Linked DNA regions of Lichenihabitans psoromatis. The protein of the gene in region 1 interacts with the protein of each later gene in a pairwise test. Links are inferred from orthologs where the notes say so. Each region holds a gene or a part of one and is shown in the gene's direction. Other genes may lie near its edges. The genes, in order: hfq and rho.

The links.
Region 2: the proteins of hfq (region 1) and rho interact in binary tests that used the Escherichia coli proteins (3 or more experiments, as listed by UniProt). The link is inferred for Lichenihabitans psoromatis from one-to-one orthologs.

The regions. Positions count from the first base shown.
Region 1 is NZ_CP036515.1:3,478,316-3,488,781, reverse strand. What follows is about bases 5,581-8,361. They hold hfq (RNA chaperone Hfq), read left to right. Parts: upstream 5,581-6,735; coding sequence 6,736-6,987; downstream 6,988-8,361. Other genes in these bases: hflX (GTPase HflX), read left to right, coding at 7,042-8,361; ntrX (nitrogen assimilation response regulator NtrX), read left to right, coding at 5,581-6,560. In the rest of the region: tRNA dihydrouridine synthase DusB, read left to right, coding at 1-64; EY713_RS16315 (two-component system sensor histidine kinase NtrB), read left to right, coding at 61-1,218; ntrC (nitrogen regulation protein NR(I)), read left to right, coding at 1,247-2,737; EY713_RS16305 (sensor histidine kinase NtrY-like), read left to right, coding at 3,014-5,185; more of ntrX, read left to right, coding at 5,193-5,580; more of hflX, read left to right, coding at 8,362-8,472; mazG (nucleoside triphosphate pyrophosphohydrolase), read right to left, coding at 8,469-9,308; EY713_RS16280 (cold-shock protein), read right to left, coding at 9,460-10,137. UniProt on the Escherichia coli protein: RNA chaperone that binds small regulatory RNA (sRNAs) and mRNAs to facilitate mRNA translational regulation in response to envelope stress, environmental stress and changes in metabolite concentrations.
Region 2 is NZ_CP036515.1:1,307,014-1,317,642, reverse strand. What follows is about bases 3,321-6,264. They hold rho (transcription termination factor Rho), read left to right. Parts: upstream 3,321-4,130; coding sequence 4,131-5,399; downstream 5,400-6,264. Other genes in these bases: mnmE (tRNA uridine-5-carboxymethylaminomethyl(34) synthesis GTPase MnmE), read left to right, coding at 5,538-6,264; EY713_RS06110 (DUF4167 domain-containing protein), read left to right, coding at 3,321-3,903. Also shown: EY713_RS06125 (peroxiredoxin), read left to right, coding at 1-414; dual-specificity RNA methyltransferase RlmN, read left to right, coding at 450-1,697; EY713_RS06115 (hypothetical protein), read left to right, coding at 1,725-2,213; more of EY713_RS06110, read left to right, coding at 2,659-3,320; more of mnmE, read left to right, coding at 6,265-6,857; tRNA uridine-5-carboxymethylaminomethyl(34) synthesis enzyme MnmG, read left to right, coding at 6,980-8,848; 16S rRNA (guanine(527)-N(7))-methyltransferase RsmG, read left to right, coding at 8,845-9,519; EY713_RS06085 (ParA family protein), read left to right, coding at 9,574-10,407; EY713_RS06080 (ParB/RepB/Spo0J family partition protein), read left to right, coding at 10,404-10,629. UniProt on the Escherichia coli protein: Facilitates transcription termination by a mechanism that involves Rho binding to the nascent RNA, activation of Rho's RNA-dependent ATPase activity, and release of the mRNA from the DNA template.

The DNA.
Region 1 (10,466 bases):
CGCGCTTCTGTCAGCGCTTTTTCGATCCGACGAGACAACCACCACGATGGACCATGCCGCATGACCGCGCACACGACACCCTGGACGGACGGATCCGAGACGGCGGCGCGCTCTGACCTCAGCCTCGCCGCCAATGCGATTCAGGTGCTCAACGGTTTGCCCCATCCGGTCCTCGCGATCCGCGCCGATGGAACCGTGGTGGACGTCAACTCGGCCGCCGAGTCCTTCTTCGAGATGGGACGCGCCATGATGACCCGGCACAAACTCGCCGACCTCGTGCCGTTCGGGTCGCCCCTCCTGGCGTTGATCGAGCAGGTTCTCGACCGCGGCTCAGCCGTGAAAGAATACCGGGTCGACCTCGGTAATCCGCGTCTCGGGCCGGACAGAATTGTCGACATTCACGTGGCACCCATGCCGGAAGCTCGCGATGGTGTCGTGATTCTGCTTCAAGAACGCACAATTGCCGATAAAATGGACAGGCAACTTACCCATCGAGGGGCAGCCCGCTCAGTTTCTGCGCTTGCGGCGATGCTGGCTCATGAAATCAAGAACCCGCTTTCGGGCATACGGGGAGCGGCGCAATTGCTCGAAACCGCAGTCGGCGACGAGGATCGGGCTCTGACGCGCTTGATCTGCGACGAGACGGACCGGATCGTGAAGCTGGTCGACCGGATGGAAGCCTTTTCGGATATGCGGCCGACAGAACGCGAGAGCGTCAACATTCACGCCGTGCTCGACCACGTGAAGCGCGTGGCGCAGGCGGGTTTCGCCCGCCACATTCGCTTTCAGGAGAGCTATGACCCATCCTTGCCGCATGTGCTCGGCAACCGCGACCAGCTGGTTCAGGTGTTTCTCAATCTCGTAAAAAACGCGGCAGAGTCGCTGGGCGACGCGATCGATGGCGAGATTGAGCTCACGACCGCGTTCCGACCAGGGGTCCGGCTCAAGACCGCCGGCTCGTCGCACCCCGTCAGCTTGCCGCTCGAATTTTGCGTGCGCGACAATGGTCCCGGCATTCCGCCGGAGATCGCAGCCGTGCTGTTCGACCCGTTCGTGACCACGAAAGTCTCGGGAACTGGCCTTGGTCTTGCACTGGTGGCCAAGATTGTCGGCGACCATGGTGGCATCGTCGAATGCGAATCGCATCCAAGACGGACGGCGTTTCGCATTCTTATGCCGATGTATGCGGCACGGGACGGGCGCGGGTCTCAAGTCTGACGCCGCTTTTGATCCGAAGGGGTTTGTAATGACGAATGGCCATATCCTCGTTGCCGACGACGATACGGCGATCCGCACGGTTCTGAGCCAAGCCTTGGCGCGTGCTGGTTACGACGTGCGGACGACCGGCACGGCCGGCTCACTCTGGCGCTGGGTGCAAGCCGGCGAGGGCGATCTCGTCATCACCGACGTGGTGATGCCCGACGAGAACGCGTTCGAACTCCTGCCCCGGATCAAGAAGCTGCGGCCGGACCTGCCCATCATCGTGATGAGCGCGCAGAACACGTTCATGACCGCCATCAAGGCCTCCGAACGGGGCGCCTATGACTATCTCCCAAAACCTTTCGATCTGAAGGAATTGGTCGCGATCGTCGGCCGTGCGCTCAGCGAACCGGGCAAGCGAGCGCTGCCGAAGGATAATGATGATCTCGAAAACATGCCTTTGGTGGGTCGCTCGCCCGCCATGCAGGAGATTTATCGCTCGCTGGCGCGGCTGATGCAGACCGACCTGACCGTGATGATCACGGGCGAGTCGGGCACCGGCAAGGAACTCGTGGCGCGTGCGCTGCACGACTACGGCAAGCGCAAAGCTGGGCCGTTCGTCGCCATCAACATGGCGGCTATCCCGCGCGACCTGATCGAGAGCGAGCTGTTCGGTCACGAGAAGGGGGCCTTCACGGGCGCCAACACCCGCTCGGCCGGACGGTTCGAACAGGCCGAGGGCGGTACCTTGTTCCTCGACGAGATCGGCGACATGCCGATGGAGGCGCAGACGAGATTGCTGCGGGTGTTGCAGCAGGCCGAATATACGACCGTGGGTGGTCGCACCCCGATCAAGACGAACGTTCGCATCGTGGCGGCCACCAACAAGGACCTCCGCATCTCGATCCAGCAGGGTCTCTTCCGCGAGGATCTGTTCTTCCGCCTCAACGTGGTGCCGCTGCGCCTGCCGCCGCTGCGCGAACGGGCAGAAGACATCCCCGACCTTGCCCGTCACTTCTTCACCCTGGCAGCCTCCGAGGGTCTGCCGCTGAAACATCTCGATACAGACGCACAGGAGCGGCTGAAACGGTATCGTTGGCCCGGCAATATCCGTGAGCTCGAGAATCTCGTGCGGCGTCTCGCGGCGCTATACCCGCAAGAGGTGATCGGCGGTGACCTCGTCGACGCCGAACTTGCGGGGCAGGCGCCGCTGAGCAGCTTTGGCATGGAAAGCGCGCAGGCCGTGCAGACGGCCGCAACCTCCATGGTGGCCAACGCCAGCTCCGACGACGGCGGCCTGATGGGCTCTGTCGAGCGGCATCTGTCCGGCGTGTTCCGCCAACATGGCGACAACCTACCACCACCGGGCCTCTATCACCGCATTCTGCGTGAACTGGAGGTGCCGCTTATCTCGGCCGCGCTTGCGGCGACGCGCGGCAATCAGATCAAGGCCGCCGAACTTCTCGGCCTCAATCGTAACACGCTGCGAAAGAAGGTTCGGGAGCTCGATATTCGTTTGATGCGGATGCCGCGGTAACAAGCGGGACGCCATGAAAAAGGCGCGGCGGCCGCGAAGCTTGGCCGCTGCCCTCAAATCGTCGCAGTTCGGCAACACTGTCGTATAAATACAACGCATATCGGCGTAGCCTGTCCGAGTCGCAGACTCGGATACTCGAGACCCGATGGTGTTTGCGGCAGGACTGTTGATCCGGAAGGCTCTTGATTGGTGGACCAAACTGCGAGCACACCAGAGGGGACATCGACCCGACGGCCACGCCGGCGGCGTATCGCACTAAGACTCGGCCCGATCGTGGTGACGCTCGGTCTAATTTCGGCGCTCGCGACCTTCGTGGTCTTCACCGGCTATACCCCCATCCTGCCGACCGATGCGGTCGTGGTGGATGTGTTCCTCGTGAATGGCGCGATCGTGCTCGTTCTGCTCGGCCTCGTCATCGCCGAAGCGGTTCGGCTCGTGATCGCATGGCGAGCCCGCATGGCCGGCGCTCGGCTGCACCTCTATATCGTCGGTCTGTTTTGCATCACGGCCGCCGTGCCCGCCATCATCATGGCGGTGGTCGGGTCCGTGACGCTCGAACGGGGCCTGTATCCCGCCTTCATGCAGGATGTTCGCGGTTTCATCTCGCATACCGCCGATGCGGCGCGATTGTACCGCGAGACGCAATGCAATTCATTGCTGCGCGAAGCTGACCTGACGGCCTCCGATCTCGACCGGGCCAAGGTCGGCTATAACGAGCGCGCGTTCTTCCAGAATTATTTCGCGTCTCGGGTGCATTTTCTGGGATTTACCACGGCCGTCATGATGAAGAGCGACGGCTCCGTCGTCGAGAAGGTCGATACGGGCAAACCAGCTCAGATCGCGAAGCCGGAAGCGGCGGATTTCGAGGATGCCCGCAAGCGCGACCCGGTCTGCTTCGTGCTCGACTCGGGAAAGACCTTTGTGGCGCTCCGGTCGCTGCCGTCGTTCGACGATACGTTCCTGTATCTGGCTCGTCCGGTTGATCCGTTCTCAATCGAATTTTCGCGCCAAGCGACCGATATCATTGGTCTTTACGACATCTTCGATCGCCATCGCCGCAGCATCCAGGTGGCGTTCATCACGATGTATAGCCTGTTGGCCACTATCATGATGTTGTCGTCGATCTGGCTCGGCCTGTCGTTCGCCAACCAACTCGTGACCCCGATCCGTCGATTAATTCGCGCCACGGATCAGGTGTCGTCGGGCAATCTTTACGTCCAGGTTCCGGTCCGCCGCTCGGAAGGGGATTTGGGCCGGCTCGGCGAGACGTTTAACAAAATGACGTCGGAGCTTCGGGTCCAGCAGAATAAGTTGATCGTTGCCAACCGAATGAACGACGAGCGTCGGATCTTTACCGAAGCGGTGCTGTCGGGTGTTCCGGCGGCCGTCATCGGGGTCGGCAACCAAGGGCAGATTACAGTCGTCAACGCCTCGGCGCAGAAGCTTCTGTCGATTCCGGGGGCGAGGGAGCCACTTGTCGGTGCTACGATCGAATCGCTGGTGCCGGAACTCGGTCCCGTGCTGATGGAAGCGAGGGCAGGGCGGCAGCGCCTGCATCAATCGCAGATCACGCTCACGACCCTCAATCGCGAGCGGACCGTGAATGTGCGGGTGACGAACGACGTATCGGCCGCGGGTGATTACAATCATGTGGTGACGCTCGACGACATCACCGACCTGATCTCGGCGCAGCGGACCTCCGCTTGGGCCGATGTGGCCCGACGGATCGCCCACGAAATCAAAAATCCGTTGACCCCGATCCAACTCTCGGCAGAGCGCCTGAAGCGGCGCTACGGGCGCGTCATCGTCGAGGGACGTGACGTGTTCGATCAATGTATCGATACGATCGTCCGACAAGTCGATGACATCAAGCGCATGGTCGACGAGTTCTCGTCCTTCGCCCGCATGCCAAAACCCTTGCTCGAGGAGGACGACGTCCGGCCCTGCATCGAGCAGGTCCTGTTCCTGATGCGTGAAGGGCATCCGGATGTCACGTTCGTGGATCACCTTCCGGCCGATCCCGTCATCGCCAAGTTCGACCGTCGTCTCATCACGCAGGCGCTGACAAACATCACCAAAAACGCCACCGAGGGCATCGCCGCCGTCCCGGAAGACGAGCGGGGACCGGGCCAGATCGACGTCAGCTTGAGTGTCGATCACGACGGCATGGCATCGATCGATATCGTCGACAACGGGAAGGGCTTTCCGGCAGAAAACCGGCAACGTTTGCTCGAGCCTTACATGACGACTCGCGCGGATGGCACCGGGCTCGGTCTCGCGATCGTGGCCAAGATCCTCGAGGATCATGGCGGCGGCATCGAATTGCTCGATGCCGCATCGGACGGGCAATCCGTCAAGGGCGCCCGCGTTCGTCTCTTTTTCCCGGTTCTCCGGTCTCTCGGCCTACCCGAGACGGCCCGAGCCGATTCATTTTCCGAACAAGCTTGAGGATCACATGGCCACAGACATCCTGGTCGTAGACGACGAAGCCGACATTCGGGACATTGTTTCGGGCATCTTGTCCGACGAGGGTCACGGGACCAGAACGGCGCGGAACTCCGACGAGGCGCTGTCTCTCATCGGTGCGCGGCGACCCCACCTCGTGTTCCTCGACATCTGGCTGCAAGGCTCGCGCCTCGATGGTTTGCAACTGCTCGAAATCATCAAGGAGCAGCATCCAAGCTTACCGGTCGTGATGATCTCGGGTCACGGCAACATCGAAACGGCAGTGTCGGCCATCAAGATTGGGGCCTACGACTTTATTGAAAAGCCGTTCAAGGCCGATCGCTTGGTGCTCGTAGCCGACCGCGCGCTTGAGACATCGCGCCTCAAACGCGAGGTCACCGACCTCAAGATTCGCGCCTTCACGCCGAACCGGATCGTCGGCAAGTCGACCACGACCAATCAATTGCGGCAGGCGATCGAGAAGATCGGACCCGCGAATTCTCGCATCCTGATCTCCGGCGCGCCGGGCTCGGGCAAGGAACTGACCGCTCGCATGCTGCACGACGTCTCGGCCCGTGCGACCGCACCCTTCGTGGTCATCAATGCGGCGACGATCACGCCCGACATGATGGAAGTGGCGCTCTTCGGGACCGAGGGCGGCGATGGTCGCAATCGTCAGGTCGGTGCGCTGGAAGAGGCCCATGGCGGCACGCTCTATCTCGACGAGGTCGCCGACATGCCGCGTGAGACGCAGGGCAAGATCCTGCGGGTGCTGGTCGATCAAAACTTCCAGCGCGTCGGCGGATCGACGCGCGTGCATGTCGACGTTCGCATCATCTCGTCGACCAGCCGGGATCTTTCGGTGGGGATCGCCGAAGGCACGTTCCGGGAGGACCTCTTTCACCGCCTTTCCGTCGTGCCGATGCGGGTTCCGTCCCTGTCCGAGCGCCGCGAGGACATTCCCGAACTGATCGAATTCTTCATGGACCAGGTCTCATCGACGGGTGGGTTGCCGCGCCGGAAGATCGGGGCCGACGCCATGGCGGTGCTCCAGTCGCATGATTGGCCCGGCAACATTCGCCAGCTCCGCAATAATGTCGAGCGGCTGATGATCCTGGCCGGTGGCGATCTCGAGGCGGAGGTCTCGGCCGACATGTTGCCGGCTGAAATCGGGACCTTGGTGCCGGCGACCCCGAATGGGGCAGGGGGCGAGAAGCTGATGAGCCTGCCGCTGCGCGAAGCCCGTGAAGTGTTCGAGCGCGAATATCTGGTGGCGCAGATCAGCCGGTTCGGCGGCAATATTTCTAGAACGGCCGAGTTCATCGGGATGGAACGCTCCGCACTGCATCGCAAATTGAAGTCGCTCGGCATCGACTGATTGCGCGACCCGCGACCGCGAGGCAAGGTCCGGCGACGGCTGAAGGCGCAAGTTTTCCTTGCGGCTTGGCGCGTCTCTGCATCTAATGCGAATCGAGGTGCCCCGCCCCGATGCCTGCGACAGCAGCATCGCGCAATCGTGATAACAAGAGGCGGCGCCAAGAACGGAATGGAACATGGCGGCCGAACGCGCTCAAAACTTACAAGACACGTTTCTCAATTACGTGCGCAAACACAAAGTACCTTTGACCATCTTTCTTGTGAACGGCGTCAAGCTTCAGGGCGTGGTGACTTGGTTCGATAATTTTTGCGTGTTGCTTCGCCGCGACGGCCACTCGCAACTTGTCTACAAGCACGCCATATCAACGATCATGCCGGGTCATCCGATCCAGATGTTCGAAACGCCGGACGAAACGGTCCCATCCTGATTGGATTGTCGTCCTGAGCCGTGAAGTAGGTCACTCAATCTGTCAAACCATCCGCTGATCGAAACAGGTCTTTCGCATTTTGCCGATGCCGAGCGAGCAACGGCATCAGCCACCCGGGCCCTCGTGGTCGGCCCCTATCTCAGCCAGAAGCGCCGCAATGGCGCTGCAGGGTCATCTCGTCTTCCCGAGGCACGCTTGGCTGAGGCCGTCGGCCTCGCCGGAGCGATCGATCTCGATATCGCGGGCGCGCTGATCGTCAATCTGCCCGAGATCCGGCCTGCGACCTATCTCGGCAAAGGCAAGGTCGAGGAGATCGCGGAACTCGTTGTAGACGAAGAAGCAAACCTTGTGATCATGGATTGCGCCCTGTCGCCGGTGCAACAGCGCAATCTCGAGAAGGAGTTTGGCGCACAGATCATCGACCGGACCGGATTGATCCTCGAAATCTTTGGACGTCGTGCAAGAACACGAGAAGGATCTCTGCAGGTCGAACTCGCGCATCTCGCTTATCAAAAGTCGCGTCTTGTGCGGTCCTGGACTCATCTGGAGCGCCAACGCGGCGGCTTCGGGTTTCTCGGCGGACCGGGCGAAACGCAGATCGAGACCGACCGGCGCATGATCGAGGAGCGCATGGCGCGCATCGAGCAGGATCTCGACAAGGTCAAGCGGACCCGGTCGCTCAACCGCAAGAGCCGCTCGGATGTGCCCTATCCCGTCGTGGCGCTGGTTGGCTACACCAATGCCGGCAAATCGACGCTGTTCAATCGGCTGACCGAGGCCGACGTCATGGCGGACGACATGCTGTTTGCGACGCTCGATCCGACGCTCCGCCTGCTCAAGCTGCCGCATCGCGGCAAGGCCGTCCTGTCCGACACGGTGGGGTTCATTTCCGACCTGCCCACCATGTTGGTGTCGTCGTTCCGCGCCACTCTCGAAGAGGTGATTTCGGCCGACGTCATCCTCCACGTCCGTGACATCTCGCATGAAGACACCGACGCGCAGAGCGCCGACGTCGTCTCGATTCTCCATGATCTTGGCGTCGACGCCGAAGACCATCACCGCCTCATCGAGGTCTGGAACAAAGTCGATCTTCTTGACGCTGAACGGCGTGAGGGTCTGCTCGACAACGCGGCGCATCGTCCCATCGAGCTTCGCCCGATCGTTATATCGGCTTTGACCGGAGACGGGACGCAGGGTTTGCTGGAGGCTGTCGAGGCCCGCCTTGCGACGGGTCGCCACACCTATGTCGTGACGTTAGAGCCAGCGGACGGGAAGGGCCTTAACTGGCTTTACGAGCATGCCGAGACCATAGGCCGCGAGGATGATGAGGATGGGACGATCCGGCTGACGGTTCGGATCCAGGCCGAGCGGGCGGAACAACTGCATAGCCGCTTCACCGATGTGGTGCCGAGCCTCGCCGTCGAGCCGATCGAGACAACGCAAGCAGCGGGCTGGTCGCCAATCCCGGAGCGGTCGCCCGCTTAGACCCGCTTTACGCAGGGTGAGGGCGTGCGTTCGATCGCCTTCGCGTCGCCCCAGAGGGCTTCCATCTCATCGAGGCTCGCATCAGCGAGAGATGACCCCTGGGAGCCGAGCGTCCGTTCGATGTAACCGAACCGCCGTTCGAATTTAGCGTTGGTGCCGCGCAAGGCCGTATCGGCATCGATCCCAGCATGCCGAGCGAGATTGACGACCGCAAAGAGAAGGTCGCCGATCTCGTCCTGTTGCGCCGCTGTGCCGGATGAGGTCAGTGCGACCCGCACCTCGTCCAGCTCCTCGGCGATCTTTGCGATGACGGCGCCCGTATCGTTCCAGTCGAACCCGACGGTCGAGGCCTTTGCTTGAAGTTTCAGGGCGCGGAGGAGCGGAGGAAAGTTTTTAGGAATGTCGTCCAGAAGCGCTGCCGGCGCCTCGGGAGCAGGGCGCTTGTCAATCCGGTCGGCTTTCTCGCGAGCTTTGATGTCGGCCCAGAGGGTCTTCACCTCAGCGGGGGTCAGCTTCTCGACGTTTCCGAAGACATGCGGATGGCGTTGGATCAGCTTGGTGGTGATGGCCTCGACGACGCCGCCGAAATCGAACGAGCCTTCTTCTTCCGCGATCCTCGCGTGAAACACCACCTGAAGCAGCAAGTCTCCGAGTTCGTCGCGAAGGTCCTGTCGATCATCGCGCTCGATCGCGTCGACGACCTCAAACGCTTCTTCGATCGTGTAGGGCGCGATCGAAGCGAAATCCTGTACGAGATCCCATGGGCAACCCGTGCCGGGTGTTCTGAGCGCTGCCATGATGTCGAGCAGGCGAGAGATGTCCCGCGAAGGGCTCATGATGGCTCGTTCGTTGACGAAAGCAGACAGCGGAGCATGCGCCGGTTTGCGCGCTCCGACCAACAGAGGCAGAACTCTCGAGGCCAAAGCACGATTGCGAGCAGGTGCTGAGGCATGCTGGCGAGGGCCAGCATGCGGACAAATCGGCGATTTAGTCGACCGAGATCGAAAGTGCTTCGCGACCCTTTGGGGTATCGACGACGCGCATGTTGACCGGCTGGCCCTCGGCGAGATGCGACAGACCGGCCGGACCGAGGATCGAGATGTGCACGAACACATCCTTGCCACCGTCGTTGCTCGACACGAAGCCGAAGCCCTTGGTGTCGTCGAACCACTTGACCTTGCCGGACACTTCGATCGCGGTCGACGGATCCGGAGCACGACGAGGCGCGCGCGGGGCGTCGAACGACCGTTGCGGTGCACGCTCCTGAGCGCCAGCCGTATCGACTTCGATGACCCGGGTCACCTGTGCGCCCTTGGCGCCATTGCCGACATGGACCTTCAGCTTCGCGCCGGGCGGGACCGTCTCGAAACCAGCGGACTGGAGAGCACCGATATGCAGGAAGGCGTCGCCGGCGCCGTTCGACAGTTCAACAAAGCCAAAGCCCTTGTCGGACTTGAACCACTTGACGACCGCATCGACAACAGGACCCGTCGGTGCCGGGGACGACATTTCGCCGCCAAAGCCGCCACCGCCAGCAGGTGCGCCGCCGAAGCCGCCGCCGCCAAAGCTCCGAGCTGGGCGGGTCGTGCGCGTATCATAGGGGGAGGGTCCATCGTCGTCGAAACCACGCTTCTTAGGACCCCGAAAATCTCTGCCTTTGCTCATCTTACCTGCTCGTGTCTGCCGTTTAGTATCTGTTCGCCCACTCTAATCGCCACAGCACCACATGCTCACGTGTCGAAGACCAGCCGGCCCGGCCACACCCGCCCGCCCAAGCTGCGTCCCAGCCGGGGTCTAGAATAAAGAAATGGCCGTTTGCCTTCTTGACATAACCGCAGGCCAATGCAAGTCGGTTTCGCTTAGATCGGCCACATTTCGACCAAGGGTGCGGTGTCGCGAGCAGGCCTGACAGCCACGTTTTCGGTCGATCCAAATCCGCGATGCAACTCAGCTTTAACCAGTTTCGCTTCTGATCCATAGGATCCGTCGTGTCG
Region 2 (10,629 bases), 2.2 Mb from region 1 along the record:
ACGGATGACATCTTCAAGGGACGGACGGTGGTGCTCTTCGCTGTGCCGGGTGCGTTCACGCCGACCTGTCACAAGAACCACCTTCCTGGCTATCTCGACAATGCCGAGGCGCTGAAGGCAAAGGGTGTCGATGCGATTGCGGTGACGGCCGTCAATGACGTGTTCGTCATGGATGCTTGGGCGAAGGCAAGCGGCGGCGCCGGCGTGCTGGAATTTCTTGCCGATGGGGCCGCGACATTCGCTAAGGCGATCGGCATGGATTTCGATGGAAGCGCACGTGGGATGGGGATTCGCTCGAACCGCTATTCGATGCTGGTCGAGGATGGCGTGGTGAAGCACCTGTCTGTGGAAGAAAATAATTCGCGAGCCGACGCCTCTTCGGCAAAGGCCCTGCTCGCCGCTCTGAGCGCTTAAGGAAACGAGGAACCCCGGTGACCGATCAATTGCTGATGGATCAGACCGCCATCACCCTGGTTGCGCCTCGGTTGATCTCGCAGGCGCAACCAACCCGAAAAATATCGCTCCTCGGCATGACACGCGCCGAGTTGGCGGAGGCGTTGCGCGCCATCGACGTGCCGGAGCGTGAACTTCGGATGCGCGGGGCGCAACTCTGGCAGTGGATCTATGGACATGGGCTCACCAGCTTCGATGGAATGCTCAATGTCGCCAAGCCGCTCCGGACCCGCCTCGCCGAAACCTATTCGCTCGCGAGACCCTCGATCGTCAGCGAGCAGGTGTCCATCGACGGAACGCGCAAATGGCTGATCAGGCTCGATGATCTTGGCTCAGGGCCGGACCTGCAACGGCAGCAGAAGGCGGCCGAGGTCGAGGTCGTGTATATCCCGGAAAGCGATCGCGGAACCTTGTGTGTGTCGAGCCAGGTTGGCTGCACGCTGACATGCACCTTCTGCCACACCGGCACGCAGAAATTGGTCCGCAATCTCACATCTCGTGAGATCGTGGCGCAACTCGTCGTCGCGCGCGATCGACTCGGCGATTTCCCCGGCCTTACGCCGCCGACAGACGGGCTTGTGCCGCCGCCGGGGACGCGTGCGGTGTCGAATATCGTCTTCATGGGAATGGGCGAACCGCTGTATAATCTCGACGCGGTTCGCGACGCGGTCGCCACAATGAGCGATGGTGATGGGCTGTCGTTGTCGCGGCGGCGTATCACGGTGTCGACGTCCGGCGTGGTGCCGCAGATCGAGACGTTGGGCAACGATGTCGGCACGATGCTGGCGATCTCGCTACATGCGGTTCGCGATGACCTTCGCAACGAACTCGTCCCGCTGAACAAGAAATATCCAATCGAGATGCTGCTCGAAGCATGCCGGACCTATCCCGGCGCCTCGAATGCCCGACGGATAACGTTCGAATACGTCATGTTGAAAGGCGTCAACGATTCGCCCCGGGACGCGCGGGAGTTGGTTCGGCTGCTGAAGGGCATTCCGGCCAAGATCAATTTGATCCCCTTCAACCCCTGGCCCGGCACCCGCTACGAATGTTCGGACTGGTCGACCATCGAGACCTTCTCGGACATCGTTTTCAATGCGGGCTATGCGAGCCCGGTTCGCACGCCGCGCGGACGCGATATCCTGGCGGCCTGCGGACAGCTCAAGAGCGAGACCGAGAAGCTCCGGGCGCGGGCGAGGCTCATGCTCGACGGGACAGCGGATCCTGCGGTGGATGCGGATTAGCCCGGCGCATCGACCTGCAGCACCGTCGTGATGCGCCGAACCCTGATGGTCTGCGTCGGGGTAATCGTGGCAGGCACTGGCGTGTTGGCGGCGCTGGGCGGGGCACTGCTCTACGAGACCCTCACGCTTCCACCTGCCTCCAGCATCGCCATTGTGAGCCTCCTGAGCATCGTCACGGCCATGTCGAATGGGAATGCGGGCGAGGTGTTCACGGCCATGATCGGCTTTGCCTGGGCCGGCGCGGCTGTGATGGGCTTCGGCCCCATCGTCGTTGCGGCTGTGGTGGGCGAGGTGACAGGAAGCCGATCATTGACGCTCTACGCCGCTGTTGCGGGAGGGATCGCGGCCGCGGGACCGGCGCTCCTTCGCGTCATCCTGCAGGTCGATCCAGTTGCGTCCAGCGAGGCTGCGCTTCTCCTCGAGAGCCGTTTTCTTCTGGCCGCGTTTCTCAGCGGGACGGTAGGTGGAGCGCTTTATTGGTTGCTGGCGGGCCGGTCCGCTGCCGAACCCGGCTGACGCTCATCGCCCTAAACTCGTGCATCAAACCATCAAATTTGCTGGATGGGGGTTGCGTTTCGAATCGAAGTCATTAATTTGCAGCTTGAAATCGGGGTTATAGAGGGTCTGCGGATCCTCGACGCTGAGCGACATACACCGCTTCCTCTCTCTTTACGATGGTTGGACCTCCTAGTGAGGCAACATTTAAGAGTTGTGAGCGACATTTGGCGAATATGGCTGCCGCTTCTTCTTGATGATTGGACTGACATCAAGGAACGGTCGCTGGTGATGTTTGGACGCGGACGACCCTTCGATGAAGCGTAAGTCCCGGGTTCAATCGTGTTGGCGGCAGACACGTCGGACATGCTGCAATTTCACTTCACGAACCTTGCGGTGAAGTCAGAGACGCCGGGCGACCTTTCGGGGCGACAACCGGCAAACGTCAGGGATCCAAGGACGATCGATGAGACCAGGTCAGAACAAGCGCATGCGGGGCCGCAATCCGAACAACCGGAAGGGTCCTAATCCGCTCACGCGCTCTTACGAGTCCAATGGTCCGGACGTTAAAATCCGGGGAACCGCCCATCATGTTGCAGAAAAATATCTGCAGTTGGCTCGGGATGCACAATCGTCCGGCGACCCTGTCGCGGCGGAGAGCTATCTTCAACACGCGGAACACTATTTCCGCCTGATCGCGACCGCCCAATTGGCTCAGGCTCAGTCTCAGGTTGGCTATGTGCGCGCTGTTGGGGAGGTCGAAGTCGACGAGGACGACGACGATGACTTCAGTGCTCTGCCCGACCGGTTCGCCTCTCCGCCAGAACGGGTACCGCCGCAACCCGTCGCCTCGCCGCAGCCCTACAACGATCGACAGGGGCTGAACGGAGGCGAACGCCAGCCGTATAATGGCGGCGGCAACGAACGACCGTCCTATAATGGCGACCGGAACAACGCTGAGCGCAACACCGGCGAGCGCAACAATGGCGAGCGCCAAGAGCGCGCGCCCGAGCGCTACAATCAGGAGCGGGGCGGCGAGCGCCCGGAGCGTCAGCAATTCGACCGACCTTATCAAGGCGATCGGCCCGACCGGGGCAACAATAACAACGGCAATAATTACGACCGCAATAACCGGAACGACCGGAATGACCGGAACAATCGCGGGCCGCGGCAGCAGCGCGATGGGCAACCGCGTGAGTTTCAACAGCCGCGCGAGTTTCAACCGCGTGGCGAGTTCCAGCCGCGCGATCAGCAGCAGCAACAACAGCCGTATCGCGAGCAGAATGCGCGTGAGACGCAGACGTCAGAATATCAGGATCAGCGCGACGGACAGCGTCCGGCGATCGAGCCGCAGCGCGAACAACCCGTGCGCGATCAGGTAATCGAGACCCGCCCGGCCGCAATCGAAACCCGGCCGCAGCAAGCGACGCCCCAGCCGATCGTGGAAACCGTGGGACTGCCAGCCTTCATTACGGCACCGGTCCGATCGGTGATGCCGACGCCATCCGATGTGGAGCCATCGTCCGATCAACAATCGCGACGAAGCGCATCATCAAACGATGACGCCTCGGACGGTTATCTTCCCGATGCACCGACGGACGGCGAGAAGTTTCCGGTCAGGGCCCGTCGCCGACGTCGGACACGCGCCGAAATCGATGCCGACGAAGCGGTTCGCAAGGCTGCGGCCGGCGACAAGGCGTCCGCCGAATAGGGCGCGCCTCCGCCAGCAACTTGGGGGCGACGAGCCCGGTGATCTTGCCAGCCCGTCGCTTCGCTTTTATTCTGATGCTCCCGCCTCTCATCAGTTTCGCCTCGGTACCGCAGCCGAGACCCGATGATCTCCCCCGCCGAGCCGCCCTTCCCCAGGGTCTCCCGCTTCGGCTTTTCCTCTCCGTATAAGCTCCGCCGCAACGGCGCTGCGCCAAGGACTTTCTTCCCATGCGGGAAATCAAACTCAAGGATCTCAAGCTCAAGTCGCCGACCGAGCTCCTGGCTTTCGCCGAGGAGCACGAGGTCGAAAACGCATCGATCATGCGAAAGCAGGAATTGATGTTTGCGATTCTCAAGCAACTCGCCAGTCGAGAGATCGAAATCATCGGTGAGGGTGTCGTCGAGGTCCTGCAGGATGGCTTCGGCTTCCTCCGGTCGTCCGACGCCAATTACTTAGCCGGACCGGACGACATCTACGTCTCGCCGTCGCAGATCCGGCGCTTCGGTCTCCGAACGGGCGATACCGTCGAAGGCCTGATCCGCAGCCCGAAGGAAGGCGAGCGATATTTCGCGTTGCTGAAGGTCGGCACGATCAATTTCGACGATCCGGAGAAGATCCGGCATAAGGTCCACTTCGACAATCTGACCCCGCTTTATCCGGATTCGCGGTTGAAGCTCGAGATGGAAGATCCGACCCGCAAGGACTTCTCGTCCCGCGTGATCGACGTCGTGTCGCCGATCGGTAAGGGCCAGCGCGCCTTGATCGTCGCACCGCCGCGGACAGGCAAGACCGTGCTGCTGCAGAACATCGCGCAGTCGGTCACGACCAATCATCCCGAATGCTATCTGATCGTGCTGCTGATCGATGAGAGGCCCGAAGAAGTGACCGATATGCAGCGTTCGGTGAAGGGGGAGGTCGTCGCATCGACCTTCGACGAGCCGGCGGTTCGTCACGTGCAAGTCGCCGAAATGGTGATCGAGAAGGCCAAGCGCCTTGTCGAACATGGCCGCGACGTCGTCATTCTGCTCGACTCGATCACGCGTCTCGGGCGCGCCTACAACACTGTCGTGCCGTCCTCGGGCAAGGTGCTGACCGGCGGTGTGGATGCCAATGCGTTACAGCGGCCGAAGCGATTCTTCGGCGCGGCCCGTAATATCGAAGAGGGCGGTTCGCTGACCATCATCGCGACGGCCCTGATCGATACCGGCTCGCGCATGGATGAGGTGATCTTCGAAGAGTTCAAAGGCACCGGTAACTCGGAAATCATTCTCGACCGGAAGGTCGCGGACAAGCGGATCTTCCCCTCGATCGATATCACCCGCTCGGGGACCCGCAAGGAAGAGCTTCTGTGCCCGCCCGACATCCTCAAGAAGATGTATGTGCTGCGCCGGATCCTCAACCCGATGGGAACGGTCGATGCGATCGAATTCCTGCTCGGCAAGCTTCGCGAGACGCCGAAGGGCAATGCGACCTTCTTCGAATCCATGAACACCTGATCGAGCGTTTCACGTCAGCTTCGATGACGAGTTGTTGATATCCTACTGGCCACGGCAGCATCCAAGCTGCCGTGGCTTTTTGTTGTCGGGTTGCGCGTGCCACGGCCTCGATCCCGGATACGATCAGAACGGAGCGTCATGATGCGAACCGACACGATCTTCGCGCTCGCATCCGGTGGTGGGCGAACCGCCGTCGCGGTCATCCGTGTGTCGGGGCCGCAAGCTTCGTCCAGCCTCTCGCGGCTCACCGGAAAGGTGCCCGCGCCTCGTCGGGCGACCGTGGCGACGCTCCGCGACCCTCGCTCGGGTGAGCCGCTCGATCGCGCTCTCATCCTGTGGTTTCCAGGCCCAAACAGCTTCACGGGCGAGGATTGTGCCGAATTCCAGGTTCATGGTGGCCGGGCGGTCGTCGACGCCGTGCTGAGCGCCCTGGCTGATCTCCCGGATTGCCGTCCAGCCGAGCCGGGTGAATTTACCCGTCGCGCTTTCTTGAACCGCAAAATGGATTTGGCCGAGGTCGAAGGCCTCGCAGATCTGATCGACGCACAAACCGAGGCTCAACGCCGTCAGGCGCTCCGTCAGCTCGATGGCGCGCTCGGGGTTTGGGCAACGCGTGAAAAGGCTCGGCTTCTGCAAGCGATGGCGGCCGCTGAAAGCGCGATCGATTTTTCTGACGAAGCCGATGTCGCGGGTGACTTTGCGGCCGAGGTGACCCGGATTGCCGAGGGGGTGTCCCAGTCGATCGCCGCCCAGTTGGCGCAGTCGTCCACCGCGGCTCGCATCCGCGATGGTTTTGTGGTGACGCTGGCTGGACCGCCCAATGCCGGCAAATCCACGCTCCTGAATGCGCTTGCACGCCGCGATGCCGCGATCGTTTCACCTCACGCCGGCACGACGCGTGATCCAGTTGAGGTCGAACTCGATCTCGACGGCTATCTTGTGGTCTGCATCGATACGGCAGGACTTCGGGACAGCGATGATCCGATCGAGCAGGAGGGGATGGCACGGGCACGGGCGCGGGCCGCAAGTGCCGATCTGGTGCTCTGGTTGAGCGACAGCCGCGATCCCGTCAAACCGGATGGCACGCTCGTGACCAGAACCCTCTGGACCGTCGCGACGAAACTCGACCTCGCCGAACAGCCTGTCTCCGGCTTCGACCATTCTGTTGCGGCCCCGACCGGAGAGGGCATCGACGCTCTGACGACTGCGATCAGGAGCGTGATTGCTGCGGACGGATCGAGCCTCGGGGCGGGATTGGTGACGCGTCTCCGGCATCGTCAAGCGCTTGACCGCGCGCAAGCGGCACTGACGCGTCTGCTGCACAACCCTGAGAGCGGTATGGAAATCCGTGCGGAACAGCTTCGGCAGGTTGCCCAGCATCTCGATAGCCTCATGGGGCGGATCGAGCCAGAGGCTGTTCTGGGCGAAATTTTCGCGAGATTTTGCGTCGGCAAATAGGATTGCTGTTTCACGTGAAACAGAGTTGCGAGCGTGGACCTACCGAATGCGGTCCCGACGTGATAGGGGATCCTGCAACATCGCCGCGTCTGCGCGCCACTCCCAAAAACCGGACCACGACCATTACGACTTTCGATGTCATCGTTATCGGCGGCGGACACGCCGGCTGTGAAGCCGCTGCGGCTTCGGCCCGGATGGGCGCACGAACCGCTCTCGTGACCCATAAACTCGCGACGATCGGCGCCATGTCCTGCAACCCCGCGATCGGTGGTCTCGGAAAGGGACATTTGGTTCGCGAAATCGATGCGATGGATGGCGTCATGGGCCGCGTCGCCGATCGCGCCGGTATTCAGTTCCGGCTTCTCAACCGCCGCAAAGGTCCAGCGGTTCGCGGGCCTCGCGCGCAGGCCGATCGAAAGCTCTATCGTGCCGCCATGCAGGCCGCCCTGCTCGATCAGCCGATGTTGGAGATCGTCGAAGGCGAAGCGCATGATCTCGATATCGTCGACGGTCAGGTTTGCGGCGTTACCCTGGCGGATGGGCGAGCCTTGAGCTGCCGCGCCGCCATCTTGACGACCGGCACCTTCCTTCGTGGCCTGATCCACATCGGTGAACAGCAGATACCGGCCGGCCGCGTCGGCGAGGCTCCCTCGCTCGGCCTGTCAGCGACACTCGACCGTCACGGCTTTGCTCTTGGCCGTTTGAAGACCGGAACCCCGCCCCGGCTCGACGGACGCACCATCGACTTCGCGTCGCTCGAACGGCAGCCCGGCGATGAGACGCCCGAGCCATTCTCGAGCCTGACAACCCACATCGAGCAAGCGCAAGTCGATTGTTTTATAACGCGAACGACCGCCGCAACTCACGCGGTGATCGCAGCCAACATGCACCGCGCGCCGCTCTTTTCAGGTGCTATTACGGGGCGTGGTCCGCGCTACTGCCCTTCGATCGAAGACAAAGTGGTGCGCTTCGCCGATCGCGAGAGCCACCAGATTTTCCTCGAGCCAGAGGGGCTCGACGATGCGACCGTCTACCCGAATGGAATTTCGACCTCGCTCCCGGCCGACGTCCAAACGGCATTTCTGGCGACGATCCCCGGCCTGGAACGCGTCGCCGTGCTTCAACCCGGTTATGCAATCGAATATGATTTCATCGACCCCCGGGAACTCCTGCCCACGCTCGAAACGAAGCGGATTAACGGGCTGTATCTCGCGGGTCAGATCAATGGGACGACAGGCTACGAGGAGGCCGCCGCTCAGGGGCTCGCGGCCGGCTTGAACGCCGCCGCAAAGGTCGGCTCGCTCGACCCGATCCTGTTCGACCGTGCGGAATCCTACATCGGCGTGATGATCGATGATCTCGTCACACGCGGGGTGACGGAGCCCTATCGCATGTTTACCTCGCGGGCGGAGTACCGGTTGTCGCTTCGCGCCGATAATGCCGATCAGCGATTAACGCCGAAAGGTGTCGCGCTTGGCTGCGTCGGATCGAACCGCCAGACCGCCTTCGCGGCCAAGCTGCAGTCCCTCGATCATGCGCGGGTGCGCGTTCAGGCGTTGCACGCGACCCCGCAAGAGGCAAACCGCGCCGGCATGGCCGTCAGCCTAGACGGGGTTCGCCGGAGCGCTTTCTCGCTCTTGTCCTATCCCACCACGGATTGGGAGCAGGTGGTTCGCCTCTGGCCGGCCCTGGCCGACATCGCCCCCTCAGTGGCCGCACAGGTCGAGTCGGATGCGAAATATGCCGTCTACCTCGATCGACAAGCCGAGACCGTGGCGGACACACGACGCGAGGAGAATTTTCGACTTCCTGCCGATCTCGATTATGCGGCTCTGCCGGGTCTCTCGCGAGAGTTACGCGATAAGCTGATCGCGGCACGTCCGATGACCTTGGGGCAGGCGGAACGGCTGGAAGGCATCACGCCCACAGCCTTGACGATCCTGCTGGCCCATAGCCGACAGATCGCCCGTCGCACGAAAGAGGCCGCATGAAGCCTCCCGCATCGAAGAAAAGCGCAAGGGCGGCGATCGACGACTCAGCAGACCGGGCGCATTCGCTCGCGATGGTGCCTGTTTCACGTGAAACAGAGGAACGCTTTGCGATCTTCGTCGGTCTGCTCCATCGCTGGCAGACGATAAAGAATTTAATCGGTCCCTCGACGCTCGATACGATGTGGACCCGACACATCGCTGATTCGGCGCAACTTGTCGCGCTGGAACCCATGGCTCGCCGCTGGGTGGATCTTGGCTCAGGCGCGGGATTCCCGGGCATCGTCATCGGAATTATGATTCGCGACCTCGATGGCGCGCGGGTCGATCTGGTCGAAAGTAACGAGCGGAAATGCGCATTCCTGCGCGAAGCAGTGCGCGCGACAGGATCAGCGGCCCGCGTCCACATGGGCCGGATCGAAAATGTCCTGCCCACACTCGATAGATCTGTTGATGTCGTGACATCGAGAGCCCTTGCGCCCTTGCCCGACCTCGTCGCCATGAGCGACACTCTGCTCAAGGGTGGCGCTGTGGGGCTGTTCCTCAAAGGCGATGAAGCCGTCCCAGGTGAGACGGACGGGGCTGCAGGGCAGGCTGGCGACTTCGCCTACGAAACAATCCCGAGCAAAACGCATCCACATGCGCGTATCGTTCGGGTTCGAACACGGGACTGATTCGCCGCTCGGCGGCGAAGCGCTTGCGTCGAACATTGGAAAGGAGCGGTCGCAATGGCGATCGACACGCTGATTTCGCACCAAAGGGCGGCTCGAGTCCTTGTTCTGGCGAACCAGAAAGGGGGCGTCGGTAAAACCACGACCGCGATCAACCTCGGAACGGCGCTCGCGGCCATCGGCGAAAAGGTGCTTCTGGTCGACCTCGATCCGCAGGGCAATGCCTCGACCGGCCTCGGGATCGATCGCAAGATGCGAACGACATCCACCTATCATGTGCTGTCCGGCGAGGCGACCTTAGCCGATGCGGCGCGTCAGACGGCGGTTCCGAATCTGTTCGTTGCGCCCGCCACCATGGATCTCCTCGGGATCGACGTCGAGATCGCCGATCATCGTGACCGCCCGTTCAAGCTCCGCACCGCCATCCGCGCGCTCACAGGGGCCGGAGGCCCGAATGGTCCGATTTTCAACTACGTGCTGGTGGATTGTCCGCCCTCGTTGAGCCTGTTAACCATCAACGCGCTTGCGGCTGCCGATAGCGTTCTCGTTCCGATGCAATGCGAGTTCTTCGCCCTCGAAGGCCTCTCACAGCTACTCTCGACGGTCGAACAAGTTCGCCGGACGCTGAACAGCGCTTTGACGATCCATGGCGTCTTGCTCACCATGTTCGATCCTCGCAACAATCTGGCCAATCAGGTCGTCGCCGACGTGCGCGAGTTCATGGGCAACAAGGTCTATGACACGGTCATTCCGCGCAATGTGCGGGTGTCGGAAGCGCCCTCGCACGGGAAGCCCGTGCTGCTCTACGACCTCAAATGCACCGGGAGCCAAGCCTATCTCAAACTGGCCTCCGAAATCATCCAGCGTGAGAAAGAACAGCAGGCCGCATGACGCAACGGACCAAGGACCGCATGGGCGGCGACGAGCACCCTCGCCCCAGATTAGGCCGTGGATTGGCTGCGCTGCTGGCCGACACGACCGCGTCGTCCAATGCCGAGCAGACCGCAACCGGGCGTGAGCAATTGACGGTGGCGGTTGAGTTCCTCCGTCCCAATCCGCGTAATCCGCGTCGGCAGTTCAGCCAGACCGACTTGGCGGATCTCACGGAATCGA